Regions from separate parts of the Nonomuraea sp. NPDC051941 genome, predicted to be linked through region 1. Evidence: riboswitches for the same ligand, from Rfam matches in the RefSeq annotation. Region 1 holds a riboswitch; each other region holds the start of a gene.
The links. A riboswitch is a leader RNA that binds a small molecule or an ion and turns the genes downstream of it on or off. The one in region 1 is predicted to bind cyclic di-AMP.

Region 1 (7,312 bases):
CGCGAGCCCCGCGAGCAGCGCGCCGCCCCCCACCAGCACCGCGCCGCGTTCCCCGAGGTCGCCGATCAGCTCAGCGGGGCAGCGCTCGACGGTCTCCCTCGCCGCCCACACGATGGACTCGATCGCCGGCCCGGCCGCCTCCCGGATCCGCTCCACGGGCAGCCGCACGTCGTGCTCCTGACCGGTTTCGGGGTCCCTGACGCGTACGGTGACGGGGCTCCCGTCGGCGCCGGCGTGGTGTTTGGCCGCCTCGGCCTCGCGTTCGTCGATCGTGCGGCCGTGCTCGTGCTCGACCAGGCGGGCGATGGCCCGGTCCACGGCCCGGCCGCCGCCCGGGACCGCCGTCGTGGCCACGGCCTCCCCGCCGGAGAGTACGGCGATCCGGGCGGAGTCGCGCCCGATGTCGATCACCATGCCTCCCACGTAGTCGCGGACCGGCAGGCCCGCGCCGAGGGCCGCCGCGAGGGAGTGCGGGATCAGCCGGATCTGCCTGGCCTCCGCCTCGTACGCCACGTCGCGCAGCGTGGCCCGCTCGATCGGCGTGGAGCCGTCGGGCAGCGCCATGATCAGGCGTGGCCTGGCGAGCGGGCGCCGGTGCACCTTGCTCAGGAAGTGCTTGACCATCCGCAGGGTGAGGTCGCCGTCGGCCGGCAGGCCGCCGCTGACCGGCCGGCAGATCTCCTCGCCCGTCGCGTCCGCGCCGTACCCGATGATCTTGCCGGTACGGCCGTCGATCGTCACCGCGGAGGGCTCGTCGAGCACGATGCCCTTGCCCCTGACGTAGATCCGCGTGCGGGAGCCCCCGAGGTCCATCGCCAGGTCGCGGCCGAGGAGACTCATGACGCGACTGCGGACGTGGCGATCGTGGCGGGCATGCCGGGTCTATTTCCTGGGCCGCTCCAACGCAACACCAGGAACGGAGTGGTTCCCCTTTACCTGAGCGGGCGGGCTCAGCGGCTCCTGAGGGCGGCCAGGGTCTCCTCGGCCCACTCGATGCCGGTGCGGACCTGGGCCAGCCCGAGCCGCAGTGCGTAGTGGCCGGTCCCCTCCGCAGGCTGGCAGTCGAGGACCACCAGCCGTGCCTCGTACCCGGCCTTGATCCGCTCGACCACCGCGATCGCCTCCTCCGTGGAGAGCAGCGGCAGCAGGAACGCCTGCAGCGCGGTCTCGTTGCGTACGACGAAGACAGGCTCGTGCTCCACCAGCCACGTGTGCAGCTCCCGCGCCCCCTCGGGGGTGATCGTGTAGATCTTGCGCCCCCTCGCGCCCTCCGACGAGGCCGCCACCAGGCCGTCGGCCGCCATCTTCACCAGCTCGGGATAGATCTGCGTGTGCCCGGCCTGCCACACGTGGTTGAGCGAGTGCTCGAACTTCTTGGCCAGGTCATACCCGCTCGCCGGGCCCACGGCCTCCAGCAGCCCGAGAAGCGCGATCCGAAGGGACATGCGCGCCAGCATATCGAAGACTTGACATGTCACGACTTACATATCAGTCTTCACATGTGAATGATGACATGAAGCCTCAAGGGCTCCTCTTGCTCGCGGTGCTCGGCGGGATGTTCCTGGCGATGCTCGACCAGACGATCGTCGGCACCGCGTTACCGCGGATCACGGCCGAGTTGGGCGGTACGACGCTCTACGTCTGGGTGGTGACGGCGTACCTGCTCACCTCGACGGTGACCGTGCCGCTCTACGGCCGGCTCTCCGACCAGCACGGCAGGAAGGCGCTGCTGCTGATCGGGATGGTGGTGTTCGTGGCCGGGTCCGCGCTGTGCGGGGCGGCGCAGGACATGCCGCAGCTCATCGCGTTCCGTGCGCTGCAGGGGCTCGGCGCGGGCGCGCTGCTGCCGCTGTCGATGGCGTTGGTGATGGAGATGTTCCCTCCGGGTACGAACGGCGCCCGCGTGCAGGGTGCGCTCGGCGGCGTGATGGGCCTGACGTACCTGGCCGGGCCGTTCCTGGGCGGGTTGTTCACCGACCACGCGACCTGGCGGTGGGCCTTCTACGTGAACGTGCCGATCGGCCTCGTGCTGATCGCGATCGTCGCGCGCCGCCTGCCGAACCGGCCGGGCGTGGGCGGCGGCGGGCGCCCCGACTACGCGGGCATCGCGGTCTTCACCGTGGCCATCAGCGCGCTGCTGCTGGGCCTGACGGAGAAGGGCCTGGACGGCAACACCTGGACCGACGCCGCCGTGGCCGGGCCGATCGTGCTCGCGGCCGCGTTGCTGGCGGTGTTCGTGCTGGTCGAGAGGCGGGCGGTCAGCCCGATCATGCCCATGCACCTGTTCGGCAACCGCACCTACACGCTCGTGAACGTCACGTCCTTCTTCACGGCCTTCTGCATGTACGCCGGCGTGGTGTTCCTGCCGCGTTACTTCCAGCAGTCCCTCGGCGTCAGCGCCACCGAGTCCGGGCTGAGGATCTACCCGATGACGCTGGCCATGGTCCTGGGCAGCGTCGTCATGGGCACGCTCATGTCCAGGACCAGGGTCTACAAGCCGTGGCTGGTCGCCTCCCCGTTCCTGCTCGTCGCGGGCACCCTGCTCTGCCTGAACCTGACCGCGCACACCAACGGGCTGCTGCTGGCCGGCTGGATGCTGCTGATCGGGCTGGGCATGGGCCCGATGCTGTCCGGCCTGACCGTGGCCTCCCAGCAGTCCGTCGAGCCGCAGTACATCGGCGTCGCCTCCGCGAACCTGACCTTCTTCCGCCAGATCGGCGGCTCCGTGGCGCTGGCCGTCGGCGGCACCCTCTACAGCTCGACGGTCACGGTGGACGCGCCCGTGCACGGCCTGGCCGCCGCGCACGCCTCCGCCGCGGCGGCGGTCATCCCGTCGCTGGGGGTGGCAGGGGCGCTGCTCGCCCTGATCGCGCTGGTGGCGATGCCGGCCAGGCGGCTGGAGGTGCCCGCCACGCCGCAGAACAGGGTTGAGGCCAGTTTCGCGTCATAAGCGGCGCCATGCGAAGCTGTGATAGTCCCCAACACCATGGAGGTCCTCATGGCGGAAACACCGGAGCCGGAAGTCAGCGAGACTCCCGAGGACGAGATGAAGCGCAGGTTCCGCGAGGCGCTGGAGCGCAAGCGTAACCAGCACGCGGACTCGGGCGCGGGTGGCAAGGGCGGCGACCCATCGAAGATCCACGGGGCGCACGGTCCGGCTGCGAGTAAAAGATCGTTCAGGCGCAAGAGCGGCGGCTGAGGCCGGGAATTTCAAGGGGGTACGGCAATGCCGTGCCCCCTTTCTCTATGCCGGAGGCAGGTAGATCTTTACACCGATTCATGACGAACTGTTTGTGTTTGTCCGGAATACGTGGTTAGAGTGATGCCCACTTACCAGCCGGTGGCGTGGACCACACAAGGGAACCAGCCGGCTGGCGCCTAATCCCGATCACTCGGGAGCCGGGGACCCACCTCCCTGGGGTGAATCCGACCTTGCGTCGGTAGGGCAACTCCACCGCCCGAACCCGTCAGCTAACCCGGTAGGCGAGATGGAGAGGACTTATGCAGAACTTGAATGATCACGTAGAACACCCATACAGCGTGATGACGGCCGCCCTCTGAGCGGTCCCTTCTCCAGGTTCGTTTCGCGCTCCGCGTAGCTTTCCCCCTGTCAGGTGCTTTCCCCTGCTACGCCCTTTTTCAAGCGAGCGCAATCTCCCTGCCCCCTCGCGAAGGACTGTACTTTTCATGTCTGCACGTTCTGGTTTGCGTACCCTCGCTCTGCTCACCGCCTCCACCGTCGGCGCGCTCACCATCGCCGGCACCGCGGCCCACGCCGACTCCAACACGGACGAGAAGGTCCTGCTCAAGGGCTCGACCACCGCTTCGTACTTCTGGGACGACTCCTCCGGCCGCGCCGGGGACACCGGTCTGCCCGCCAGCGGCAAGCCCATGCAGAAAGGTCTGGCCGCCAGCCCGAGCTGGCCGCTCATGACCGAGGGATACGTGATCCACGACGGCAAGAAGCTGCCCTTCTTCGTCGGCGACCGCGGTCCGGGCGTGCCCTCCAACAACGGCGTCATGCTCGACCTGGACGGCAAGACGTTCGCGGAGCTGACCGGCGGCTCGTTCAACATGGAGACGCTCGGCGTCGACGGCGTCGGCGGCCAGGGGCACATCAAGGTCGACTACGTCATCACCAAGTGGGGCAACGGTCCCGGCAAGAAGAACTACCCGGTCCCGTTCTCGACCGGCGCCTGGTCCGAGCGCGACGACAACCCGGCCGAGCCCCCGGCGGCCGGTGCGGCCGTGCCGCCGCCGGCGCGCGAGGCCGGAGAGTGGAGCGCCAGCACGGGCGCCGTCGTCGCCAGCGCCGTGGCCGCGGTGGGCGGCGGCGTGGTGCTCGCCAGCGACCGCGTTCGCAATCTTCTCAAGGGCTGAACTTTACGGACCTGGACCAGAATGTCATTCTGGTCCTCGTGACCACCCGCGTAGCCGCGAACGGCATCGAAATCGCCTACGAGAGCTTCGGCTCGCACGAGGGGCGCCCCCTGCTCCTCATCATGGGGCTCGGCGCGCAGCTCATCCACTGGGATGAAGGGCTCTGCGCGCTGCTGGCGGACCAGGGACACCACGTCGTACGGTTCGACAACCGCGACGCCGGTCTCTCCACACACTTCCACGACAAGGGCGTTCCCGCGATGGGGGCGCCCTCGCCGTATCTGCTGGACGACCTGGCCGACGACTCGGCGGGACTCATGGACGCGCTGGGCTGGCCGGCCGCCCACGTGGTCGGGGCGTCGATGGGCGGCATGATCGCCCAGGCGCTGGCCATCCGCCACCCGGACCGGGTGCTGACCCTGACCTCGATCATGTCCACCCCCGGCCCCTCGGCGGCCCCGCCCACCGAGGCCGCGCTCGCCACCCTCATGGCCGCGCCCCCCGCCGACCGCGAAGCGGTCCAGGCCCAGGCGGTGCGGACCTGGTCGGTCATCGGCTCGCCCGGATACGAGCTGGACCGCGAGCGGATCACCCTGCTGGCCGGACTCGCGTTCGACCGCTGCTTCGACCCCGGCGGGACGGCCCGGCAGCTCGCCGCCATCATGGCCTCGGGCGACCGCACGGCGGGGCTCGCCGGGGTGCGGGTGCCCACGCTGGTGCTGCACGGGGAGGCGGACCAGCTCGTCCCCGTCGCCGGTGGCCACGCCACAGCCGCGGCCGTGGCGGGCGCCCGGCTGGTGACCTACCCGGGCATGGGCCACGACCTGCCGCGCCCGCTCTGGCCGTCCGTCGTGGCCGAGATCAGCAAGCTCACCGCTCCCTAGCCGAAGTGGGCACGGGTCTCCGCGAACGCCTGGTCCGTGCCCTCCAGCGCCCTGGCCACGTCGGCCTCCGTGTGCGCGGCCGACATGAACCAGTTGTGCCACGGGTGCAGGTAGACCCCGTGCCGCAGGCAGGCGTCGCTCCACCACATCGCGACGGAGAGGTCGGCGTCCCCGTCGAAGCTGAGCCACGGGATCGTGACGGGTCCTGTCTGGTTCACCACGAACCCGTGGGACTTGGCCTGCGCGTAAAGCCCCTCGCGGAGCTGCGTGCCCGCGCGTTCCATGGCGCCGATGCCGTCCGTGTCGCGTAGCGTCTCGATGGTCGCCTTGGCCGCCGCCATGGCGACCGCCGAGAACCAGAACGACCCCGTCGAGTACAGCGTCTGCGCCGGTCCGCGCAGCGCGTCCGTGCCGGTGACGGCGGCGATCGGGTAGCCGTTCGCCATGGCCTTCGACCAGGCGGTCAGGTCGGGCCGCACCCCGTACGGCTCCCAGGACCCCCGCAGGTCGACCCGGAACCCGGCCCGCACGTCGTCGATCACCAGCGCGGCCCCGAGCCGGTCGGCCAGGGCGCGGGCGCCCCGCGCGAAGGCGGGCTCCACCAGCTCCTGGTCCTCGAACGAGTCGTGCTTGAACGGCGTCACGATGATCGCCGCCACGTCGCCCTCCACGGTCGCCGCCGCGGCCTCCAAGGACTCGAGTGAGTTGTACGTGAACTCCACCAGGTCGGCCCGCTCGTTGGGCGTCGTGCCCGCCAGGGAGGGCGTGCACCAGGGGTCCGCCCCGTGGTAGGCGCCGTGCGCCATCAGGACCTTGGTCCGCCCGGTGGCGGCGCGGGCGACCATGAGCGCCTGCGTGGTGGCGTCGGTGCCGTTCTTGGAGAACATCGCCCAGTCGGCGCTGGGCACGGTGTCCACCAGCAGCTCGGCCAGCTCCACCATGATCGGGCCGGGGCCGTTGAGGCAGTCGCCGAGCGCGGCCTGCCGGGCGGCCGCCTCCTCCACGCGCGGGTGGCGGTGGCCGAGCACGACCGGGCCCCAGCTGCACATGAAGTCGATGTACTCGCGACCGTCAACGTCCCACTGGCGGCAGCCCTCGCCGCGTTCGAAGAACTGCGGGAAGCCGGGGGCGAAGAGGGCGGCGTTGAGGTGGCCGTACATGCCGCCGGGGACGACCTTCAGTGCGCGCTGACGGAGTTCTGCGTCGGTCATCCGAGAGTCCTTAGAGTCGAGTCGAGATCGATGAGGCCGGCGTCCGAGCCGAGCCCGGTGGCGACGCGGGCGGCGGCGGCCGTGCCCCAGCGGGCCGCGGTCAGCACGTCCTGCCCGTGCAGGAGGCCCGTCAGGAACCCCGCGCAGTACGCGTCCCCGCAGCCGGTCGTGTCCGAGACGTCCACCTTGAGTGCGGGCACCGTCTCCGCGCCTTCCGCAGTGACCACCAGGCTGCCCGCGGCCCCCAGCGTGACGAGCACGCCGCGCGGCCCGTCGGCCAGCAGCGCCCGGGCGGCCTCGCCGACGTCGGAGGCGCCGGTCATGAGGAGGGCCTGCGACTCGTTCGGCAGCACGTAGTCCACGTGCGGCAGGAAAGCGCGGGCCATTCCCAATAAGTCGGGCATCTCCGAGAGGAGGTCCATGGTGATGACGGTGCCGGACGCGCGTACCTCGTCCAGGAGGGCGAAGAACGCCGGGTCGCCGAGGCCGAAGGTGACGTCCATCCCGCCCAGGTGGATCGCCCGGACGCCGCGCAGCACGTCGGGGTCGAGGTCCGCGTACGTCACGCTGAGGTTGGCCCCCGGCACGTGGAAGCTGGGCCGCCCGCCGTCGAGCCTGATGGGCAGGATCGACGCGGCCGTCTGCTCGCCCGCCCTGCGCACGAGGCGCGAGACGTCGACGCCGCGCTTGGCGAGCACCGCCACCAGGAAGTCACCCAACTCGTCGTCGCCGGCGGCTCCCATGGTGATCACGGGGTTGCCCAGCTTGACCAGGTCGACGGCGGTTCCGGCGGCGGCGCCGGCGGCGGTGAGGCGGATCTGCTCCACCAGTACGGTG
Region 2 (7,312 bases), on a different contig from region 1:
TTTGACGCGAGATCGGAGCTGCAGGGTTACTTGCAGGTGAGACGGGGTTCGGGGGCGTAGACGCTGTGGAATTTCTGCTTGCGCAGCACCTTGCCGTCCTGCTTGAAGATCCGCCAGACGTCGATGGCGAAGCCCTCCGCACCGTCCATCGGGATGCACTTCTCGCCGGTCTCGGTGAGCGTGGGGAAGGGCTTGATGTCATAGCGGGACGAGCTTTGGGACTCGATGTCGTAGCGCTTGGTGCTCCAGAAGTCGACGGTGATGGAGGTGCCGGTGTAGGACGTTTTGACCAGCACCCCGTAAGGGGAGTCGTTGCGCCAGCGGAAGTCCGGCTGGGGATAGGAGACGGTGGATTCCCGCCCGGCCGGATAACGGGTGATGTAGTACTGGTGAGGCGTGTGCTGGACGTCCTGGAAGCCGCCGAAGAAGACCGCGTTGAACATGGTGGTGGCGAACTGGGAAACCCCTCCGCCGACGTCGTTGACGAACCGGTTGTTCAGGATCATGGGCGCTTCGACGAACCCGCGCGCCTTGTCGCGTTTGCCGACGATGGTGTTGAGCGAGAACGTCTCACCGGGTTGCACCACGTAGCCGTCCAGGATGTCGGCGATCCGGTGGATGTTGGTCACGCGGGGTGCGCAGCAGGGGTGGCGGGTGGTGAAGGAGCTGACCTTCTCCTTGACGCCGAGCTTCTTGGCCTCCGCCGTGGTCACCCGGGGCTGGATCTTGGCGAGAGGCGCGGCAATGCTGCGCCGGCCAGTGGTGAGAGCGTCGGCGATGGCCATGCTGAGGGCCTTGGCGTTGACGCCGCGGCCTGGGCGCCCTGGAATGACCTGTGGCCGGCCCTTCGTGATTTTGAAGGAGGCGTCTCGCGGGCTCTGGCTCCCTTCGACCAGTTGCTTGTCCAGGTCGGGCAGGAGGCCCTTGATGGCGAAGGAGGGCTTCAGCTTTCCCTGGTCATCGACGACGAACCGGAGTGCGGCCGCCAGTTGGGCCGGAGGCAGTTGGGCCCTTCGCTCGCCATTCGTCACGGTGAACGGGGCGGCGACCGCCGAAGTCGCCACCGTGGTGGCGACCCGGCGGACCTCCGCGGCGGAGACGGTGGGCGGTACCGGGCGGACCGTCAGCGCAACCGAGGTGCGGTTGTCGGCGAACGCTTCGCGTACGGCGCGCGCGGCTTCGTCCCGATCCAGCGCTCGGCCAGGCTTGGGGAGGATCGTCTGGGGCTCGAGTCCGCGGAACCGGACGCCGCCCTCGCGTGGCTCGGCGTCGATGGCCTTGGCCAGCTTGCCCAGCCCGCCGGCGAGCACACGCTCGTCGACCGTGACTTTCGGTGGGAGGTTCCTGGGGCTGCCGAACAGCGAACGCACGACGCCGGCGGGAGTGCTGGTGCCGTCCAACGCCGCCTCCACCGTGGCCGGGATGTCGAAGGCCAGCCCGAACTCGGAAGGGGTCACGCGGATCGTCCTGCCTGCCGCTGCCAGCGTTAATCGGCGCGCTGCGCGCTTTCCCAGCTCGCGCTCGAGACGCGCGCGGGCGTCGGCCGCGGACAGGCCGCCGATGTCGATGCCGGCCACGCGCGTACCGGAGGGTGCCTCGCCTGCCAGGATGACCGCGGGCACGGCATAGGTGAGGAGCGCGACAGCGATCACGGCCGCCACGATGATCAGCACTTTTCGGTTCCGCACGCCTGCCGCCACGTGTCGGCCGCCCGTCGGCGAAGGCGCGTGCGCGTTGTGCATGACAGGTCGATTCATCATGCACTCACATGGAGGGCGGGACCGGCGGCCGGGGCGACGGCGGCCTCCAGCGACGGGGCGACGTCATGCATGGTGAGAGTCTAGTAGCTGACTACTAATGCTCATCGTAGATGTCGAGGTGGATCGCGGCCATGACGGCACTGTGAGGGTGGAGGTTGGGGAGGGGCATATGAGCCGCTCTCCAACCTCCACCATGTCCGTCTGCCTGCTCAGACGGCTGGACGGCCCAGGCCGCGCAGTTGGGCGGGGGTCAGCGCGGAGACGTTCTGGTCGATGGGGGATTCGGTGTACTGGTGGATGGCCCAGGACTTCCAGTCGGCGGGCGGCGTGATGGCCCCCTTGGCCTTGCTGTAGTGGGCGACCCACAGCGGGTACTGGGCCAGGCCCTTGCCGTATTTGTTGGCGAAGTTCCAGCCGCTGTAGATCATCGGCGTGACCCCGGTCTTGGCCTTCACGTGCGACAGCCACGTCTTGGCCCAGGCGTTGACCTCGGCGACGGACCTGCCGTCGGTGGTCTCCAGGTCCAGGACCAGCAGGTCGCCGGCCTTGGCGGGCTGCGAGTTCACCATGGCGAGGAAGTACTCCGCCTCGGCGATGGGGTTGTTGCGGGGGTGGCCGAAGTGGTACGCCCCGCGTACGATTCCCTTCTTGCCCATTTCGCGCCAGTGGCGGGCGAATGAGGAGTCGCGGAAGGTCGTGCCCTCGGTGGCCTTGATGATGCCGAACTGGGCCGGGCTGGCAGTCCAGTCGTACTGGGACTCGTACCTGGAGACGTCCACGCCGTAGGTGAACGCCTTGGTCGCCTGCTGGGCTTGGTGCCGCGAGTCGTGGTCGGTGGTCGAAGCGAGCGCGGTGCCGGTTGCGCCCGTGAAGGCGGCGGTCCCGGCCAGGATCGCGCCGGCAACGGCGAGGCCAAGGCGCTTGGGGGGAAGATCGAGATGGTTCTTGAAGGAACGGACGATTGCGGCAAGCCAGGGCTTGGGCATGGGGGCATTGACTCCTTGCTTCCATGCCGCCTACCGGGTTAGCTGACGGGTTCGGGCTTGGAAGTGCCCTACGGGCGCAGCCTGGGCTGGCGTCCGATTCACCCCGGAAAGATTGGGTCCCCGGTTCCGTGGGACGCGGATTCGGCGGCCGTATGCGCCGCCCATGGCGGCTTACGGTCTGGTCAACGAAAAGGCAACGCCGCGACGAAGAGGCTCATCACGGCGCGTACCACAGATGGGTAAAAGGTATATATGCCTTCATAGATGGCGCAAGTGGGGCAAAGCCCATCCGCGGTGTATCGGCTACGAACGAGGGCTGAAACGCCTTGCCAGTAGCAGGTTTGGGGCTAGGTAAAGTCTGCGGCCGCCCTTCCGGACCTGCTCCTCGCGGCGGACGAAAAGGCGAGTCGATCTCGGCCTCTGGGGGAGCGCTGCGAAGGGCGGGACGAATGGGATTGAAGGTGCGGCCGAGCGCCTGGCGGTGCTGGCCACGGTCATAAGGCAGTGAGGACTCTGGCGTGGACGGCAAGGCTGCCATCGGGTGGGAGATGCCCACGATGGTCACGTCGCTGGGGTCACATCTTCCAGCGTCGCCAGCCGGCCGTGGCGCATCACCATCACGAGCCCGCCGCACATCATCACTGACAAGTCACCAGAAGATCTTCCCAGGCCCTCGTCGGCCTGGGGAGATCTCGTATTCCTCGTACGTTCAGCTCGTGAGGTGCCCTGATTGTCGCCTTGCTCTGACTAACTACTATTCTTCGTAGTTGTATGGTGTGGCGGCCCCTGCGCCACCGGCGGGCGACTCGAGGTGACCGGTGTTCGAACGAATCGAAGCGGAGTTCGCCTCCCGGCTGGGCCGAGAGTGCCTGTACGTGCCCTCGCACAGGCTTGGCCTGTTCATCGCGTTACGGCACTGGATGTCACCTGGGCAGCGCCTGCTGATGTCGGCGATCTCGGCGGACGAAATCCTGTTCCTGGTGCTGGCCGCAGGGCTGCGACCGGTCATCGCCCCGACGAACCCCCGCAACGGCAACATCGACACCCGAGCAATGGACGGGCTGCGTTTCGACGGGGTGCTGGCCACCCACCTGTACGGCCTGCCGGACGACATCGTCGCTCTGGGCGGAATGTGCGCCCAACGCGGCATCCCTCTCATAGAAGATGCCGCGCACGCCATGCAGACGACGGTGATGGGAGCGCCGGTCGGAGCATTCGGCGATGCCGGTGTCTTCAGCCTGTCCAAACACCCAGGCGCCGCCCCGGGCGGAATCGTGGCGATGGCGCAACCGGATGACCGCCCGGCATTGCAGGCACTGCGTACGCGCTGGCTTTCACGGAGATTCCCGCTCGCCGAGTTGGGTGTCCTGGCCAAGGTGATCGCTCGCAACGCCGTCTCGGCCACAGCCCTCGGCGGCCCGGTCTGGTGGCCGGCCCAGGCGCTGGGCCTGAACGAGCGGCGTGAAGGTCACCGGATCGCGCTTCGGCGCACGGCGCTCGCGCCGCGGCTGGCCGGCGGAGGCATGGAATGCCCCGGGCTGGACGCCTTGGACGCCTGGGTATGCGCGGACAACCATCGCTACCGCATGCGCCAGGGATCGCTGATCGAGGCCTACGGACTGCGCCGGATGAAGATGCTCGAGGCGCAGCGTGGGCGCAGGCTTGCCGGCGTACACCGGCTCGCCGAGTTGAAGACGGTCGCGCCGGCGGTGCTGGAGCAGCTGGATCAGCCTCTGTTCCGGGTGCCGCTCCTCGTCGAGGATCGTGAACGTGCGATCCAAAGACTGCGCCGACGCGGGGTCATCGTCGGGTATGTGTACGACCCTCCCTTCGACGACTACGCGCCCGGCCTCACCGAAGCGTCTCCGGCTCCGGAGGCGTCCCGCTGGTGGGCACGCCACGTACTCCCGATCGACCCGTTGCAGGCGGAGCGGGCCTTGCCGATCCTCGCGGAGCTCTCGTCTCCTGCTCTGCACAATGCGCCCTGAAAAAGCACGGAAATAGGTAAAAATTTTATCGTATTTGGCCTACAGGATAGGAGATCCTATTTCCTGCTCTCGAACATGGCTTTTCCACCGAGGGCAACACCGGCAAGGGCAAGGTGGAGCAGCGGATCCGGCCCAAGTCCCAGGTTGTCGGCTACGGCTACTCCGAGTACAAGGCCTGACCGGAAGACCCCTTGCCAGTGCGCCGGTGGAGCGGCTGCTGGGCGCGGCCGGAGCAATGTTCGAGCGGGAGTTCGCCACCGCCACGGGGTTGAGGCCGTCGGGCAGGGCGGAGGTCCAGTCGGTCGAGCGGAGTTTCTCGGTGAGTTTGGCGAACAGGCCGACGACGAGGAAGAGGCATCCGTGATCAGCCGTGGCCGGCTGCTGGGATCGACGTGCTCGCCGAGGTCGGGTGAGGCTGTCGTGACGCGAAGCCCAGGGTGATCGAAGACCCGGCGCGTGCGCCTCCGAAGCTCTGGCAGCCGGTACGCGGCTGCTGCCGGCGCGGGCCCGCGCCTACCGCGGACGCAGTAGATTCGCGGCTCGTGCGGCGTCTGCGGCAGGGGGAAGTGTCTCCGTCAGCAGGATGACCGGCGGCGGGTTCAGCGGACATAGTTCTGGCGTCCAGTCGCAGGAAGCGGAGGAGAACTTCATGTCCGTTCTATTTGTGCTTGCCGCACAGGCGGCCTCGCCAATCTGTACGACGCCGGCAGAATGCGCGGGCCAGGGTGTCAATACTTTCCTCGGAACCCCTGAGCGAATCTGGGCCAGTGTGGCCGCGCTGGTGGCGCTGGGCGGCGTGGTCATCGGCTGGCTGGCGCTGCGCTCCGTCCGCCGTATCGGCGACGGCGGGAGGAGGGGAGCCGTCATGGCTCTGGTGGTGGGGCTGGCCGGTGGGCTCAACGGCGCGGTGAATCTGGCTGTCGCCGATGGTGGCCTCGGCACCGGCAATGGAGTATTCGGGGGTGCCTTGGCTCTGGTGCTTGGGCTGGTCGGTGCGGTGCTCGGCGGGCTGGCTCTGGCCCGCTCCCGCCGTACCGAGCTGAGCGGCTGACCGCAGCGAATACAAGCGCGCGATCGAGGCCGTGATGACCATACACACGTCGATCGTCGTACGGCGGCCGCTTCTCGTGATCTTGTACGCATGTACGTACCGTGCTGACTTCCGGCAGCCCGACAGTGACGTTGCCCATGTCCAGGGACGCCATGAACACGGCCACCTTGTTGTGTCAGCGCAGTCGCAACCACCAACTCCATCAAATTAATTTGATGTATTCTGCGGACATGGTGCTGTCCGATCAGGCCGGCCCGCCGCCGTTCGTCCGGCTGGCCGCCCATGAAGTGCGCTGGCGGCTGCTGAGCGAGCTGGCGCGCAGCGACCTGCGCGTGCGGGAACTCGTGGCTCTGGTCGGCGAGCCGCAGAACCTGGTCTCCTACCACCTGCGGCTGCTGCGCTCCGGCGGGCTGGTCAACGCCCGCCGCAGCAGCTTCGACGGCCGCGACAGCTACTACCACCTGGACCTGGAGCGCTGTGCGGATGCGCTGGCCGACGCCGGTGCCGCCCTGCATCCCGCACTGCGCCTGCTCCCCGCCGAGCCGGCCAACACGGCCGAGACTCCTGCGGCGGAAACACCCTCCGTGCTGTTCATGTGCACCGGTAACAGCGCCCGCTCACCCATCGCCGAGGCGCTCCTGCACCATCGCGTGGGCAGCCGCGCCTTGGTGACCAGCGCCGGCAACCACCCCAAAGCCGCCCTCCACCCCCACGCTGTACGCGTGCTCCGCCGCCGGTACGACATCGACATCACCGACCAGCGCCCACGCCATCTGGACACGATGACCGGCCGCCACTTCGACTACGTGATCAGCCTGTGCGACAAGGTCCGCGAGGCCTGCCCCGACTTCGGCGGCCACCCGCAACGCCTGCACTGGAGCATCCCCGACCCCGCCGCCGCCAGCGGCGACGACACCGCCCAGGACGACCACCCCGCGTTCGACCGCACCGCCGCAGAGATCGACACCCGCATCCGGCACCTGCAACCCATCCTGTTCCCCGCCCCACACCGAAAGGTTCGGCCATGAACGCAACCGACCAGGTAGCCAGCGTCCGCTACATCGTCGACGACGTCCAAGCCGCCGTCGACTTCTACACCACCCACCTCGGCTTCACCGTGAACTTCAGCGCCGCGCCCGCCTTCGCCGACGTGGTACGCGGGCCACTGCGGCTATTGCTGTCGGGGCCTGCCAGTTCCGGTGCCCGCGCCACCCCCGAGCAGGCCGCCGGCGTCGGCCGCAACCGCATCCACCTGGTCGTTGACGACCTGGATGCCGAGGTCGCCCGCCTGCGTGAGGCGGGCCTACCGTTCCGCAGCGACGTGGTCACCGGCCCCGGCGGGCGCCAGATCCTACTCGCCGACCCCGCCGGCAACCTGATCGAACTGTTCCAGACCGCCCACCGGTCCGCCCCCGCACCCAGGCCCTGAACGCCCCGACGCGACGGGCTCGCCTTGCGCCCTCATGTGCCCCATGCGGTGAGCCGGTCGGCCACCGACCGGCTCACCCATCTGCCGAGATGCCAAGA
Region 3 (7,312 bases), on a different contig from region 1:
GGACCGTGCCGTACATGTCGTGAAAAATCGGGCAGGGAACAGGGTTGCGCTCGAAGCCAGCGGGGGATTGACCTTGGAATCGGCTCGTCGCGTGGCCGAAACTGGCGTTGACTATCTGGCGGTGGGAGCGCTGACGCACTCTGCGCCGGCTCTGGACATCGCATTGGATCTGCGGGGGTAATTGATGCTGCTCACGATCGACGTCGGCAACACGCACACCGTGCTCGGGCTGTTCGAGGGCGAGGACGTCATCGAGCATTGGCGGCTGGCCACCGACGCCCGCCGCACCGCCGACGAGATCGCCGTCGTCCTCCAGGGGCTGCTGGCGCAGTCGCCGCTGCTCAAGGGGGCCGACATTGACGGCATCGCCATCTGTTCGACCGTTCCGAGCGTGCTCAACGAGATGCGTGAGATGTGCCGCCGCTACTACGGCGACGTGACGGCGGTGATCGTGGAGCCGGGCATCCGCACCGGGGTGCCCGTACGCATGGACAACCCCAAAGAGGTCGGCAGCGACCGCATCGTGAACGCGCTGGCGGCCATCGAGCAGTACGGCGGCCCCTGCGTCATCGTCGACTTCGGCACCGCGACCTCGTTCGACGCGGTGTCGGCCAAGGGCGAGTACGTCGGCGCGGTGACCGCGCCCGGCATCGAGATCTCGGTCGACGCGCTGGCCGCCGCCGGGGCCCAACTGCACAAGGTGGAGCTGGTCAGGCCGCGCTCGGTGATCGCCAAGAACACTGTGGAGGCCCTGCAGGCCGGCATCATCTACGGCTTCGCGGGCCAGGTGGACGGGATCGTGGAGCGGATGGCGGCCGAGCTGGCCGACGACCCCGACGAGGTGACGGTGGTGGCCACGGGCGGGCACGCGGCGCTGGTGGTGGGCGAGTCGCGCTCCATCGACGTGCACGAGCCGTGGCTGACGCTCATCGGCCTGCGCCTGATCTACAAGCGGAACACGGCCTGAGCCCCGACAGGAAAAAGCGGCCTCCCGCCCGGGTGGGAGGCCGCTCGCACGTCCGGGGACGACTCGTCACTCGCTCTCGGCGGTGTAGATGTAGTCCCAGGGGCTGCACTTCGTGGGGTAGTTGCTGTACTGGCCGATCTGGCAGACCTTCACCCGCACGCTGAAGACGTCGTTCTCCGAGAAGGTGAACTTCTTGTAGCCGGGGAAGCCGCAGTACTTCTTGGAGAAGACCGGCGACCAGTCGTGGTCGAAGTCGCTGGCCTCGAACTTCACGAATGCGCACTTGCCGCCCTCGTCCTCGTCGCGGTTGTCCAGGTCGTAGAGCCGGCCCTTGACGGTGACCTCGTTCGACTCGCCGTCCTCGTCCCAGCTGACGCCGATCCAGCCCTGCGACTTCGCCAGGCCGTTCTTGGAGTAGACGGGGCTCCAGTAGTCGGAGTAGTCGTCGTCGTGGTTCGCGGCGCCGGCCGTGGCGGCGTTGGCGGCGGAAGGCAGCGACAGGGCCAGAGCGCTGGTGGCGGCGACGGCGAGGAAGCCTGTCGCGATCTTCTTCAACATCTTCTCTCCTTGAGCTCCCCTTGGACCGGCTCCCTACCGGTTCCCCCCTGAGCTCGTGAGACATTGATAGAAGAGGGCTCTTGCAGCGGTCCTGCAGCGTGCCGACGAACCCTTGCAGGTCGCCATATCCCCTACCCTTTGTTCTTGTGAGCGACGAACTTCCCGAGCAGATGCGCATCCGGAGGGAGAAGCTCGACCGCCTTCGCAGCGAAGGCGTCGACCCTTACCCGGTGAATTTCCCCCGTACGGCCACCAACGCCGAGGTCCGGGAGAAATACCAGGGCCTGGAGCCCGACACCGCCACCGGCAACACGGTCGCGGTCGCGGGGCGCGTCATGCTCAACCGCGTGGGCGGCAAGCTCTGCTTCGCCACGCTCCGCGACGGCGGCGCCGACCTGCAGGTCATGATCTCGCTCGACAAGGTGGGCGAGGACTCGCTGGCCGCGTGGAAGCGCGACGTCGACCTGGGTGACCACGTGGGCGTGACCGGCGAGGTCATCACCTCGCGGCGCGGCGAGCTGTCCATCCTCGCCGACAGCTGGCAGATCACCGCCAAGTGCCTGCGTCCGCTGCCGGAGAAGCACGTCGGGCTCACCGACCCGGAGGCGCGCGTCCGCCAGCGCTACGTCGACCTCATCGTCAACGACGAGTCGCGGAAGATGGCCCGCCTGCGCAGCGCCACGGTGCGCGCCGTGCGCGACTTCTGGCACGAGGAGGGCTACCTCGAGGTCGAGACGCCCATGCTGCAGCCCATCCACGGCGGCGCGGCGGCCCGGCCCTTCAAGACCCACATCAACGCCTACGACATGGAGCTCTACCTTCGCATCGCGATCGAGCTCTACCTCAAGCGGCTCGTGGTCGGGGGCATCGAGAAGGTCTTCGAGATCAACCGCAACTTCCGCAACGAAGGCGCCGACTCCACGCACAACCCCGAGTTCACGATGCTCGAGGCCTACGGCACCTACCTCGACTACAACGACATGGCCGACCTGACCCAGCGGATGTACCAGAAGGCCGTGGTGGCCGCCCTGGACACCACGGTGGTCGTCCACGACGGGGTGGAGGTCGACCTCGGGATCGCCCGGTGGCCGCGCATCACCCTGTACGGCGCGGTGTCGGAGGCCGTGGGCGAGGAGATCACCACCGCGACCGGCCTGGAGGAGCTCCGCAAGATCGCCGATCGGCGCGAGATCCACTGGGACCCGAAGTGGGGCCAGGGCAAGCTGGTGCAGGAGCTCTTCGAGGCCCTGGTGGAGCACACGCTCGTCCAGCCCACGTTCGTGATGGACTACCCGCTGGAGACCTCGCCGCTGACCCGCCAGCACCGGGACAACCCCCTGCTGACGGAGAAGTGGGACCTGATCGGCTTCGGCACGGAGCTGGGCACGGCCTACTCCGAGCTGATCGACCCGATCGAGCAGCGCCGCCGCCTGGTGGAGCAGTCCCTCCTGGCCGCCGGGGGCGACCTCGAGGCGATGCAGCTGGACGAGGACTTCCTGCAGGCCCTCGAGTACGCGATGCCGCCCACGGGGGGCATGGGCGCGGGGATCGACCGGATGATCATGGCCTTCACCGGCAAGAACATCCGCGAGACCATCCTCTTCCCGCTGGTCAAGCCCACCCACTGACCCGCGTCCTGCCGCCGTCGTAGAGTGCCCGCCCCGGGCGCTCTACTCTCTCCTGATAAGCAGGGATCGGGAAGGGGCGAGCGGATGGCCACGAAGACGGCGGCGGAGCAGCGGGACGAGGCCAGGCAGGTCTTCGACGCGTACTTCGCCGAATGCCCCTCCAGGAAGCTGCTCGACACCCTCAGCGACAAATGGGTCACCCTCCTGCTGACCGCGCTGGCGCAGGGCCCGCGCCGCTACAGCGACCTGTCCAGGCGCATCGCGGGCGTCAGCCAGAAGATGCTCACGCAGACCCTGCGCGGCCTGGAGCGTGACGGCCTGGTCTCGCGCACGCTCACCCCTTCTGTGCCGGTACGGGTGGACTACGCGCTCACCCCGCTGGGCGAGAGCCTGATGCCGTTGGTGGCCGCGATCAAGAGCTGGGCCGAGGCCCACATGGAGGACGTCGAGGCCGCCAGGGGCCGCTACGACGCCGCCGGCGCCTGAGCGATCATCGCCGTCGCGAATCCGGCTTCCGGGCCGCCCGGTTTCCGATCCGAAGCCGCTTGTAAGCCTCGCGTCAAGGCCGCGGAGGCGCGGGTCAGGGAGCGTCCGTGGTGCCCCGGCCACCCCTGTGATCCCGCTGGGCACACGCACCCGGAAACGAGGCCGCCCGGCCCGGCGGTCATAGCAGGACGCCCGCCACCCGGCGGGCCGCCGACCCGAACCCGCGGCGGCAATTGCCATAGCGGATTGATCCAATTGCCTTAATCGACTGCCTGACCTGGGTTGTCGGATCGCGTGGGAGCGCAGTACAAAGCGAGCGATTGGTGGCTTGCCGTGCGCCGGAAAGATCGCGTCACGGACGCGTGTCCCGCGATAACGCGGGTATCGATCATGCGGAATATCCATGGCGAACTGATCGAAAACCGGAACGCTGGTCGGGGCCATTCCGGAAGCCCCAATGTGATCACTCTACGTTCTGACATATCGCGAGTGCGTCATATATAGCGGATCATGTCAATAGCGCTCGTCAAGTGCGGCGATTGTCATGCTTGACGACCTTTCCACGATGCGTTTACCGTCTGCGAGGAGCGGCTTTGGCCCGTCTGTGAGGTCCAAGTTCTGCTGTTGGGGGGAGGGCTCCCGATGGATGTGCTCACTGAAGGCGTTGAGCTCAGCCATGCTGATTTGGCGCTGCTGGCGGAGTTGGCCAAGGGAGTCACGGTCGATCGGGTTGGGCGGCGGCTGGATATCAGCGGGCGCACGGTACGACGAAGATTGCGCGGCATCTGCGACCGCATAGGCGTGGCCACGGCCATCGAGGCCGTGGCCTGGGCAGCCCGCCGCCAGCTGATCTAGCCGCGGCGGACCGCCGGGGTGCGGGCTCAGTCGGCGATGCGCACCGCGCCGGCGAACGGCCGCCTCGCGATCGACGCGATCCGTACGACGTCACCCGTCTGCGGGGCGTGCACCATCATGCCGCCGCCGATGTAGATGCCCACGTGGTGCAGGTCGCTGTAGAAGAACACCAGGTCGCCCGGCCGGAGTTCCTCGCGCGAGACGTGCCGGCCGGCCGTCCACTGGTCGCCGGTGTAGTGCGGCAGCGAGATGCCCACCCGCTGGAACGCCGCCATGACGAGCCCGGAGCAGTCGTACGAGCCGGGGCCCTCGGCGCCCCAGACGTACGGCTTGAGCTGCTGCGTGAGCGCCCACCGCGCGGCCTCCGCGGCCTTCCCCGAGCCCGGGATCGGCAGGTTGACGCGCACGGCCCGCGTGCCGGGGCGCCCGGCCTCGCCCAGGGCCCGCCTGAACAGGCTGCTCTCGACCTTCGTCACCAGATTGGTGATCTTGTCGCGCTTGGCCTCGAGGTCCGTGACGAGCTTCTGGACCTCGTCGATGCGGGCCGTGGCGCTCTCCTTGGCGCGGGTGGCCGTGTCCATCGCCTTGGTGAGCTGGTTGATCTCCTCGCCCTGCTCGGTCTGCAGCGCGTACGAGGTCGCGGCACGATTGAGGAAGCCCTCGGGGTCGTCGGAGGTGGCGAAGGCGAGGGTCTTCAGGCCGCCCGTGATGTAGGCGTTCTGGGCCAGCGCGACGGCTTTCGAGCGCTTGGCGGCGAGATCCGTCTCGCTGCTCGTCAGCGTCTTCTCCGCGGCCTCGGCGGCCTTCTTGGCGGTCTTGAGCTTCTCCCGCTGGCCGTTGTACTGCTCGGTCAGCGTCTCGATGTCGGTGTGCAGCTTCGTGGCCTGGTCGGCGAGCTCTTTCAGCGAGGGCTCGGGATCCGCGGACGCCGAACCGACGGGGATGGCGAACAGCAGCGCGGCGATTGTGAGACTCACCACACCTACGCGGCGTGGTCGCCGGGCCCGTTCCGGAGGGCGGGCGTGCTTGCCCGCCGACTTCCCCCCACCGCTGAGCGTGGGCTTCACCAACCAGCTCCTCTCGTCGACGCCTACCGGGTTAGCTGACGGGTTCGGGCCGGAGCAGCCCTACCGAAAGACTCGGATTCACCCCAGTGGTGGCGTCGGAGGTCGCCACCGGCGGTTCCCCGGCTTCTCTTGCGAGAATTGGGCGTGCCTCCCGCGCGACACGCGGGAAACATTGTCGCTGGACACTAATGCACTCCGGGTTCGTGCTCAACCAGAACTGCCAAGTCTGTAGAGGTTTCACAACCGAAGGGTCACAAGGTGATCTCGTGGGCACCCGTGCAGAAGAGGCCCTACGCCCTATTTGTCCGCGCCTTCGGCGGGCGCGAGCTGGCCGCGCGGTCCCGTGCCGATCTGACCACGAGATGTAACAAGCTGGGCCGAGACATGGGAGTTAGGGCTGAGCCGTAATGAGATCTGTACCCTGGAGAACCATGGAGCAGGTGGCCGAGCTGACAGTGCCCGAGACCGCGGTGGTGGTCCGGCGTGCCCGCACGCCCGACGTGCGCATGGTCAGACGCCTGGTGGACACCTACGCGGGGGCGGGGCCGCGGCTCCTGGAGAAGGCCACGGTGACGCTGTACGAGGACGTACAGGAGTTCTGGGTGGCCGAGCGAGACGGGCAGGTCGTCGGCTGCGGCGCGCTCCACGTGCTCTGGGAGGACCTCGCCGAGGTCCGCACGGTGGCGGTGGATCCCGAGTGCCGGGGGATGGGCGTCGGCCACCGGATCGTCTCCGCACTGATCCAGCAGGCTAAGGATTTGGGTCTGCGACGTGTATTCTGTCTTACTTTTGAGGTCGACTTCTTCGCGCGACTCGGGTTCCGCCCGATTCAGGGCACACCGGTCTCACCTGAGGTCTACGCCGAACTGCTGGCCTCGTACGACGAGGGTGTTGCCGAGTTTTTGGATCTTGAACACGTCAAGCCGAACACGCTGGGAAACACCCGCATGCTGCTCCACCTGACATCGGGTGACGTGGACCTTGACCAGATGGAAAGGTGATTGTTGATACCTATGTCGATACGTTGGGCAGCACAGGCATGTGTCCTGACACGTGCCACATGCGCACTCGAAGCGAGGTGACACGGTGAGCACCGGACAGCCGCCGTATCCACAGGACGAATCCGGCGACAACTCTGCGCCTCCCTATTACGGGCAGCAGAACCAGGGCCGCCACCCCGGCGAGCCCGACCCGGACGCGACTGTGATCGGCTACCGGGCGGACGACGCCTATGGGCAGCAGCCCCCGTACGGTCAGCAGGGCTACGGCCAGCAACCCCAGTACGGTCAGCAACAGCAGTACGGTCAGCAACCCCAGCACGGACAGCAGCAGTACGGCCAGCAACCCCAGTACGGCCAGCAGCAGCAGTCCCAGCCTGACTACGGCCAGCAGGCCCAGTCCCAGCAGGGCTACGGCCAGCAGGGCTATGGCCAGCAGCAGCAGTCGCAGCCTGACTACGGCCAGCAGCAGTACGGCCAGCAGGGCTACGGCCAGCAGCCGCAGTCGGGTCAGCAGGGCTATGGCCAGCAGTACGGCCAGCAGCAGCAGTCCCAGCCCGGCTACGGCCAGCAGGCCCAGTCCCAGCCGGGTTATGGTCAGCAGCCGCAGTCGGGCCAGCAGGGCTACGGCCAGCAGTACGGCCAGCAACCCCAGTCGCAGCCGGACTACGGTCAGCAGCAGTACGGCCAGCAGCCGCAGTCCCAGCCGGACTACGGTCAGCAGCAGTACGGGCAGCAGCCTCAGTCGCAGCC
Region 4 (7,312 bases), on a different contig from region 1:
CGACGGTGGCCTCGCCAAGCATGGGACTGTCGGGGTAGGCGTCGATGGTGTCGAAGAAGAAGGGGAGTTCCACGCAGTGCGCGGCGCCCAGGTGTGCGGGGTCCTGAGCCGGGGCGTAGTCGAACTGGTAGACGTAGGTGGGGTTGCCGGCCGCGGCGTGGTGATCGGCGATGGCGAGGGCCCCGTCGCGGAAAATGATCTCGGTCTCGACCTCGGTGAAGACGTCGCTCGGTGTCGCGTGCGGAAGCCGGGCGGCGGCGGCGGCGCGGTCGAACCGCTCGGCGCCGCCGTCGATCTGGCCGGCCACGATCGAGCTCGCCTGGGCGGCGGTGACGGCCTGGATGCGCGGGTCGAACGCGAAGAACGCCGCCATCTCGTTCCTGGTGGTCCCCGTCAGCAGCTGCTTGCCGTCGAGGCGTCCGCAGGCCAGCGCCTGTTCCCACGCCTCGGGCATTCCGAAGGCGCCGAGGACGGGGTACATCGGCGGAGCGACGCTGCCCGGGCGGAAGACGTCCTGGGCAAGCTGCTGGTAGGCGGTGAGAAGCCGCTCGGCCGGGATGGCGCGCAGGGTGGCGATGGGATCCGGGCCGCGCTCCAGGCCGAGGATCTTGAGGAAGCGTCGGGCATGGTCGGCCGCCTCCCCGGGGTCTTGCGGGGGGAGCCCCCAGGGACCGCTCTGGGTGATGACCCGCTTGATCTCCGGGCCGGTGACCGGCGAGAGGGCGAGGTAGAGGGCGGAGAAGGCTCCGGCGGACTGGCCGCCGACCGTGAGGTTGCCGGGATCTCCCCCGAAGGCGGTGATGTTGCGCTTCACCCAGGTGAGGACGGCGGCCTGGTCCTGCACGCCGAGGTTCTCGATGCCGAGTTCCGGGAGGTAGAGGTAGCCAAGGGGACCGACGCGGTAGTTGGCGGTGACGACGATGATGTCGCCGGCGGCGGCCAGGTTTCGGCCGTCGTACCAGTCCCAGCCACCGGATCCGCTGGTGAATCCGCCGCCGTGGAACCACACCAGGACCGGGAGGGCGTGCGGGGTGGGTCCGCCGGCCGGCAGGCGGGGGGTCCACACGTTGAGGGTGAGAGAGCCGTCCTCGTTCCAGTCGGGGGTGCGGTGTCCCATGACCGCTTCGAGACGGGAGGGGGCCTGGGGGACGGACGGGCCGGGGCAGGCGGCATCCCACTGGCCCGACCAGTCGGGGTGCTGCGCGGGGGCGGCGAAGCGCCGGTCCCCCAGCGGGGAAGCCGCGTAGGGGATGCCGCGGAACGCGGCGACGCCGTCCTCGACGATGCCCCGCACGCTCCCCGACTCGGTGTCCACGACGGGGCGTTCCCTCACGATCATTGATGTCACCTTCCTTGCCGGAGTGGTACGCCTCCGTTCTACGGTCGTTCGGCGGAAAAGAGCGAGCAGGGGCGCCACGGCTTCGTGATATGCGTCATGGATCATGGGATTCTGGCGAAAGTAAGACACATGAGACCTGAGTTGGATGCGACGGAGCGGCGGATCGCCGCGGTGCTGATGGCGTCGCCGCGGGCGTCATGGCGAACGGTCGCCCGTGTCCTTGGGATCTCCGAGCGCACGGTCGTGCGCCGTGCGACACCGCTCCTGCACGACGGCACGCTGCGGCCCACAGCGATCCGCAATCCCGCTCTCTTTCCCCGGCTCATCCCCATGGTGTTGCGGATCCGGTGCCGGCCCAGCCGCATTCAGGCGATCGCCGCGGGACTGGCGCGGCGTGCCGACACGGTGTGGGTCGACATTCTCGGCGGCGGTGACGAGATCAGCAGCGTGCTCTTTCTCGACGGGCCCCAGGCCCGGACCTCGCTGCTGCTGCGGGACCTGCCCGCCACAGCCGCCGTCCGTTCGTGGGACGCCTACGACCTGTTGAAAGTGTTTCCCGCGGGGTTCGCCTGGAGCGCGGGACTGCTGCCCATGGATCAGTTCGAGACCCTCGCCAGCTTGCCGCGAGAGCCCGTCGACGCGCCGCAGATTCAACCGCTCGATGACGCGCTCATCGACAAGTTGACCACGAACGCGCGCGCCGGCTACAGCGACCTGGCCACCCGACTGGGAACGTCGGCGTCGACGGTGCGCCGTCGGCTGGACCTGCTCATCTCTGCCCACATGGTGCGTATGGCGTGCGAAGTGGACTTGAGGCTGCTGGGCATCGGCAGCGAGGCGCTGCTGTGGATCGCCACCGGTCCGGGCAGCCTGGAAGCGACCGGGCAAGAGCTGAGCCGGCATCCGCAGGTGCGGTTCACCGCGGCCACGACCGGGGCGGCGAACCTCCTGGTGGCCGTCGCGGCCGACGATCTGGGCGGGCTGTACTCCTTTCTCACCGAGACTGTCGGATCGCTTGACGATGTCCGCGGGCTGGAGGTGACCCCGATCCTGAGCTCACTGAAACGGACCGGCCTCCTTCGCCGATCCGAGATCTGAGTTCCTCAACCTGTCGCCGCCCACGACACCCTGCGTGTCATGACGTATCGTTCGCCAGACCTCCTCGCCGCCGCCCGAAGGAGCACGTCAGGTCCCGAGATCACGGATCGGCCCACGTTCTCGTTCCCTTGCTCCCGTCGGAGATACGCGCGGCTCCAGCACGTCATCCGGTACGTCACCGCGCCCGGCCGGAACCCTGATCAAGGTGGACCAGCGCTCTCAGCGCCGGTGCCCTCTACCGATGGAGATTACCCCCGGGGGTATATTGGGCGCGGAGGTGGTGCGGATGGAGATGGACGCGACCGTTCTGAGGGATGCGCTGACGCGGCTGAAGCGGGCCCACGGCCAGCTCGGCGGAGTGATCGCGATGATCGAGAACGCCGAGGACTGCGAGAAGGTGCTGACGCAGCTGGCGGCGGTGTCGAAGGCGTTGGACCGGGCCGGATTCAAGATTATCTCGACCGGGTTGCAGCAGTGCCAGGTGGCGCGCGAGCAGGGCGAGGAGCCACCGATCAGCGTTGAGCGGCTGGAGAAGCTGTTCCTCGCTCTTTCGTGACTGTGTGATCGGGTGAGCCGGGGCACCCATATGTTCTCTTGATACCCCCCGGGGTATTTGACGATCGAAAGGAGACAAGGAGATGACGATCCAGGTCGAGGTGATCGAGACCTCCTCCCTGGGGGACCGCAGTTATCTCGCCCATGACGGGCGCGTCGCGGTGGTGGTCGATCCGCAGCGCGACATCGACCGCGTTCTCGCCCTGGCCGGTCGCCTGGGGGTGCGGATCACCCACGTGGCGGAGACCCATCTGCACAACGACTACGTCTCCGGCGGCCTGGCGCTGGCCCGGATGAGCGGGGCGGCGTACCTGGTGGGCGGGCTCGAGGAGGTCGGCTTCGACCGTGTGCCGGTGCACGACGGAGATCGGATCGCCGTCTCCGAGCGGATGTGGCTGGACGCGGTGACCACGCCGGGACACACCTTCCATCACCTGTCCTACGTGCTGGCCGGTCCGGGTGGGCCGGAGGGGGTGTTCACCGGAGGATCGCTGTTGTTCGGCGGCACCGGGCGTACCGACCTGCTGGGCGCCGAGCATGCCCGCACCCTGGCCCGCCACCAGCACGCCTCCGCGCGGCGGCTGTCCGGCCTGCTGCCTGACGGCGCGCGGCTCTGGCCGACGCACGGGTTCGGCAGCTTCTGCGCGGTCACGCAGTCCGGCGCGTCCGCCTCGACCATCGGCCGGGAGAAGGACGTCAACCCGGTGCTGCGGATGGAGGCCGACGACTTCGTCACCCACATCCTGGAAGGCCTGGACGCCTACCCCGCCTATTACGCCCACATGGGCGCGCGCAACGCCGCCGGAGCGGAGCCGATCGACCTGACCCCGGCGCGGCCGGCCGACAGCGCGGAGCTGCTGGTCCGCCTGCGGGCGGGCGAATGGGTGGTGGACCTGCGCTCACGCAAGGCGTTCGCGGACCGGCACCTGGCCGGCACGCTCAGCTTCGGCCTGGACGGGCCGATGACGACCTGGCTGGGCTGGCTGGCCCCGTGGGGCACGCCCCTCACGCTGCTCGGCGAGTCGGCCGAACAGGTCGCCGCCGCCCAGCGCGAGCTGGCCCGCATCGGCATAGACCGCCCGGCCGCCGCCTCGACCGGCTCCGTCGAACAGTGGGCCGGACACGACCCGGACCTGATCGCCGAGCTGACCACCGCAACCTTCGCCGACCTGGCCGCCGCCCGCGCGGGGGAACCGGACGGCGGCCCGACCGTCCTGGACGTGCGGATGGGCAACGAGTGGCGGGCCGGTCACGTGGCCGGCGCCGTGCACATCCCGCTGCCCGAGCTGCCGGAGCGCCTGGCCGAGGTGCCGGCGGGAACGGTGTGGGTGCACTGCGGCAGCGGCTACCGGGCCGCGGCGGCCGCGAGCCTGCTGGCCCGTAGCGGCCGCCAGGTGGTCCACATCGACGACGCCTACCCCCGGGCCGCCGACGCCGGCCTGCCCATCACCACCTCCGACGAGAAGCCCTCTTGACCACCTCGGGTTCCTCCACGCAGGGCCGAAGGACGCGGCTGCCGTCACGGTTATCCGTACAACGGCGTTCAGTCACAATGGCAACGCATGAATGGCCTGCCCCACCTGTGCCGAGAGCGTAGGGCCTGGAAGGGACGGCCCCGATTTTTTTGCCAAGTGCCAGATTCCCTACCGGCACGGCATTTCAGCGCCACTCAGTCACCGACAACCGCGAATCCGATTTGCCCTACTTGCACCATCTATGGATATATGTCTATCTTTTGCCTAGTTGCGGCACGGATGTGGCGCCCTTTCACCACATCGTTGCCGCTTCGTTGACCGGACCGCGCGCTGCCCGAAGAAGCCCTTCGGGGACAGCGTCCGGCCGCCGAATCCGCGCCTCGCGGAACCGGGGACCCACGTTCTTGGGGTGAATCGGACGCCAGCCCAGGCTGCGCCATGTAGGGCACTTCCAGGCCCGAACCCGTCAGCTAACCCGGTAGGCGGTATGGAAGCAAGGAGTCAATGCCTCATGTCCAAGCCCCGGCTTGCCACCATCGCCTACATCCTCAAGAATCACCGCGATCTCCTCACCAAATACCTCAGCTTCGCCGTCGCCGTCGCGATCCTCGCCGCAACCGCCGCCATCGCCACCTTCGCATTCGCATCGCCCACCGCGCAGAGCCCGGCGCAGGCGACTCGTCATGGAGCCGGACCCCTCATCTACGGCCTGGACATCTCCAATTACGAGCCCCTGTACGACTGGAATGCCAGCCCGGCCAAGTTCGGCATCATCAAAGCCACGGAAGGCACGTCCTTCCGCGACGCCTCATTCGCCAGGCACTGGCGCGAGCTGGGCAAGAAGGGCATCGTGCGCGGGGCGTACCACTATGGCCATCCCCGCAACAATCCCATCGCGGAGGCCGAGCACTTCCTGTCCGTGGTGAACTCGCAGCCCGCCAAGGCCGGCGACCTGCTGGTCCTTGACCTGGAGACCGCGAACGGCAGATCCGTCGCCGAGGTCAACGCCTGGGCCAAGACGTGGCTGTCGTACGTGAAGGACAAGACGGGGATCACCCCGATGTTCTACAGCGGCTGGAACTTCGCCAACAAGTACGGCAAGGGCCTGTCCGAGTACCCGCTGTGGGTCGCCCACTACAGTAAGGCCAAGGGGGCCATCACCCCGCCCGCCGACTGGAAGTCCTGGGCCATCCACCAGTACTCCGAGTCCCCTGTCGACCAGAACGTCTCCGCGCTGACCGCCGACCAGTTGCGCGGCCTGGGCCGCCCCACGGCCTGAGCCGACACGGCGGGTCCGCACCGCGATCGGTTGCTCCCAGGTGAACGCCGCCCCGCGTGCTTCTCTCGGCCCGGAGGAGCACGCGGTGGACGCCGGTCACGGATGGCACCGGTGAAGGCCGCCTCGGACAACGGCTCAGCGGACTCCGGCAGTCTTGCCCAATGCAAATCTTGCACAATGCCATGAACACTCCCGCACCCTCCCGCGTATCCCTCAGTGACCGGCGCCACTCACGAAGGCCGCGTCCAAGGGACCGGAAGGGGATGACGGCGTATGCGACTCCTTGACAGCCGTCGCGCTCTCATCAGTTGCGGCATTGCCGCCCTCTGCACTCTGACCGCCTGCGCCGACTACACGCCGACGCCCGTCGCTGACACCGCCGGCCTCAGCACCGAGCCGACCGCCGTCGAGACCGGACCGACCGACGCACCCACCGTCCAACCCGTGGAGGACGAGCCGGAGGCCCGCACCCGGCAGACCAAGTGGGGACCGCTGTCCGAGGCCGACCAGGAGCTCATCAAGAAGGTCCGGCTCGCCAGCCTGTGGGAGATGCCCATGGCCCAGGACGCGATACAGCGCGCCAGCAGCGCCCGCGTCCGCCAGGTCAGCAAGGAGATCGCGGCTCAGCACGACATGCTCGACGGGCAGGTTCGCGACGTGGCCGCCAAGCTGAAGGTCAAACTGCCGGTGAAGCCCACGCCTCAGCAGCAGGACTGGATGACAGATATTTCCGGCAGGTCCGGATCCGCCTACGACAAGACGTACGTCAAATGGCTGCGCCTGGCGCACGGACAGATCTTCACCCTGATCGGCACGGTACGCGGCACCACGCAGAACACCCTGGTCCGGCGCTTCTCCGAACAGGCCAACGCCGCGGTGCTCAACCACCAGCGCCTCCTGGAGAGCACCGGCCTGACCACACCCGAGAGCTTCCCCACCCCGTCCATCTGACGGCCGAGGAGGGAGCCCACACAGTGCTCAGCGGGCATCGGCCGGCGGCCGGGCGCCGCGTGAGCGATTCAGACGGCGGACCAGCCCAGTGGGTTCGGCACGTTCACGGGCGGCTCGCCGCCCGCCTCGTTGAAGGCGTTCATGGCCGAGATGAGCGCCCGGCGCTGCCTGGCCGACATCCGCGCCACGATCGCGCCGATCTCCTCCCTGCGGCGCGCGGTCACCTCGTCCACGATGCGGCGTCCCTCGTCCGTCAGCCGCATCAGGCTCTCGCGCCGGTTGTGCGGATTGACCTCCCGTACGATCAACCCGGCGGCCACCAGCCGATCGGCCATCCGCATCGCCGTGGAGGAGTTGACACCCAGCAGCTCCGCCATCGTGACCAGCTTGGTCTCGCCATGGCCGGCCAGCACCACCAGCATCCTGAACTGCGGCAACGTGACCCTGTCCCCGACCGCCCCCAATGACCTCACCGCGACCGCCACCAACAGCCGCGACCCGGTCAGCACCGCCGTGACGACAGCCGAAAGATCCTCTCCCTGCGCCTGGAGGTCATCGTCATCCTTCATAGGCACTGTTGTACATGCGCGGGACGGATCACGGGCACGAGATCCC

Region 2: it holds a riboswitch for cyclic di-AMP, as region 1 does, so the genes downstream of both, ACIHFD_RS41975 (glycoside hydrolase family 25 protein) here and ACIHFD_RS05745 (hypothetical protein) in region 1, are expected to answer to the same signal.
Region 3: it holds a riboswitch for cyclic di-AMP, as region 1 does, so the genes downstream of both, ACIHFD_RS44060 (NlpC/P60 family protein) here and ACIHFD_RS05745 (hypothetical protein) in region 1, are expected to answer to the same signal.
Region 4: it holds a riboswitch for cyclic di-AMP, as region 1 does, so the genes downstream of both, ACIHFD_RS35205 (glycoside hydrolase family 25 protein) here and ACIHFD_RS05745 (hypothetical protein) in region 1, are expected to answer to the same signal.

The regions. Positions count from the first base shown of each region.
Region 1 covers NZ_JBIUCF010000002.1:411,784-419,095, reverse strand. The annotation lists gene ACIHFD_RS05765 (rod shape-determining protein) at 1-840, opposite strand, end outside; gene ACIHFD_RS05760 (PadR family transcriptional regulator) at 951-1,445, opposite strand; gene ACIHFD_RS05755 (MDR family MFS transporter) at 1,502-2,950, shown strand; gene ACIHFD_RS05750 (DUF5302 domain-containing protein) at 2,999-3,199, shown strand; cyclic di-AMP (ydaO/yuaA leader) riboswitch at 3,366-3,501, shown strand; gene ACIHFD_RS05745 (hypothetical protein) at 3,688-4,380, shown strand; gene ACIHFD_RS05740 (alpha/beta fold hydrolase) at 4,419-5,264, shown strand; gene ACIHFD_RS05735 (aminotransferase class III-fold pyridoxal phosphate-dependent enzyme) at 5,261-6,475, opposite strand; gene ACIHFD_RS05730 (carbohydrate kinase family protein) at 6,472-7,312, opposite strand, start outside.
Region 2 covers NZ_JBIUCF010000032.1:144,344-151,655, forward strand. The annotation lists gene ACIHFD_RS41970 (VanW family protein) at 27-1,688, opposite strand; gene ACIHFD_RS41975 (glycoside hydrolase family 25 protein) at 1,970-2,746, opposite strand; cyclic di-AMP (ydaO/yuaA leader) riboswitch at 2,759-2,903, opposite strand; gene ACIHFD_RS41980 (DegT/DnrJ/EryC1/StrS family aminotransferase) at 3,565-4,734, shown strand; gene ACIHFD_RS41985 (DUF6223 family protein) at 5,318-5,785, shown strand; gene ACIHFD_RS41990 (ArsR family transcriptional regulator) at 6,016-6,813, shown strand; gene ACIHFD_RS41995 (VOC family protein) at 6,810-7,214, shown strand.
Region 3 covers NZ_JBIUCF010000035.1:112,887-120,198, forward strand. The annotation lists gene ACIHFD_RS44030 (L-aspartate oxidase) at 1-181, shown strand, start outside; gene ACIHFD_RS44035 (type III pantothenate kinase) at 185-967, shown strand; gene ACIHFD_RS44040 (hypothetical protein) at 1,034-1,525, opposite strand; gene lysX (bifunctional lysylphosphatidylglycerol synthetase/lysine--tRNA ligase LysX) at 1,672-3,153, shown strand; gene ACIHFD_RS44050 (winged helix-turn-helix transcriptional regulator) at 3,238-3,639, shown strand; gene ACIHFD_RS44055 (LuxR C-terminal-related transcriptional regulator) at 4,282-4,494, shown strand; gene ACIHFD_RS44060 (NlpC/P60 family protein) at 4,521-5,471, opposite strand; cyclic di-AMP (ydaO/yuaA leader) riboswitch at 5,567-5,716, opposite strand; gene ACIHFD_RS44065 (amino-acid N-acetyltransferase) at 5,993-6,562, shown strand; gene ACIHFD_RS44070 (RDD family protein) at 6,648-7,312, shown strand, end outside.
Region 4 covers NZ_JBIUCF010000024.1:86,155-93,466, forward strand. The annotation lists gene ACIHFD_RS35185 (carboxylesterase/lipase family protein) at 1-1,339, opposite strand, end outside; gene ACIHFD_RS35190 (Lrp/AsnC family transcriptional regulator) at 1,469-2,437, shown strand; gene ACIHFD_RS35195 (metal-sensitive transcriptional regulator) at 2,724-2,993, shown strand; gene ACIHFD_RS35200 (rhodanese-like domain-containing protein) at 3,076-4,467, shown strand; cyclic di-AMP (ydaO/yuaA leader) riboswitch at 4,823-4,967, shown strand; gene ACIHFD_RS35205 (glycoside hydrolase family 25 protein) at 4,979-5,746, shown strand; gene ACIHFD_RS35210 (DUF4142 domain-containing protein) at 6,020-6,697, shown strand; gene ACIHFD_RS35215 (MarR family winged helix-turn-helix transcriptional regulator) at 6,766-7,266, opposite strand.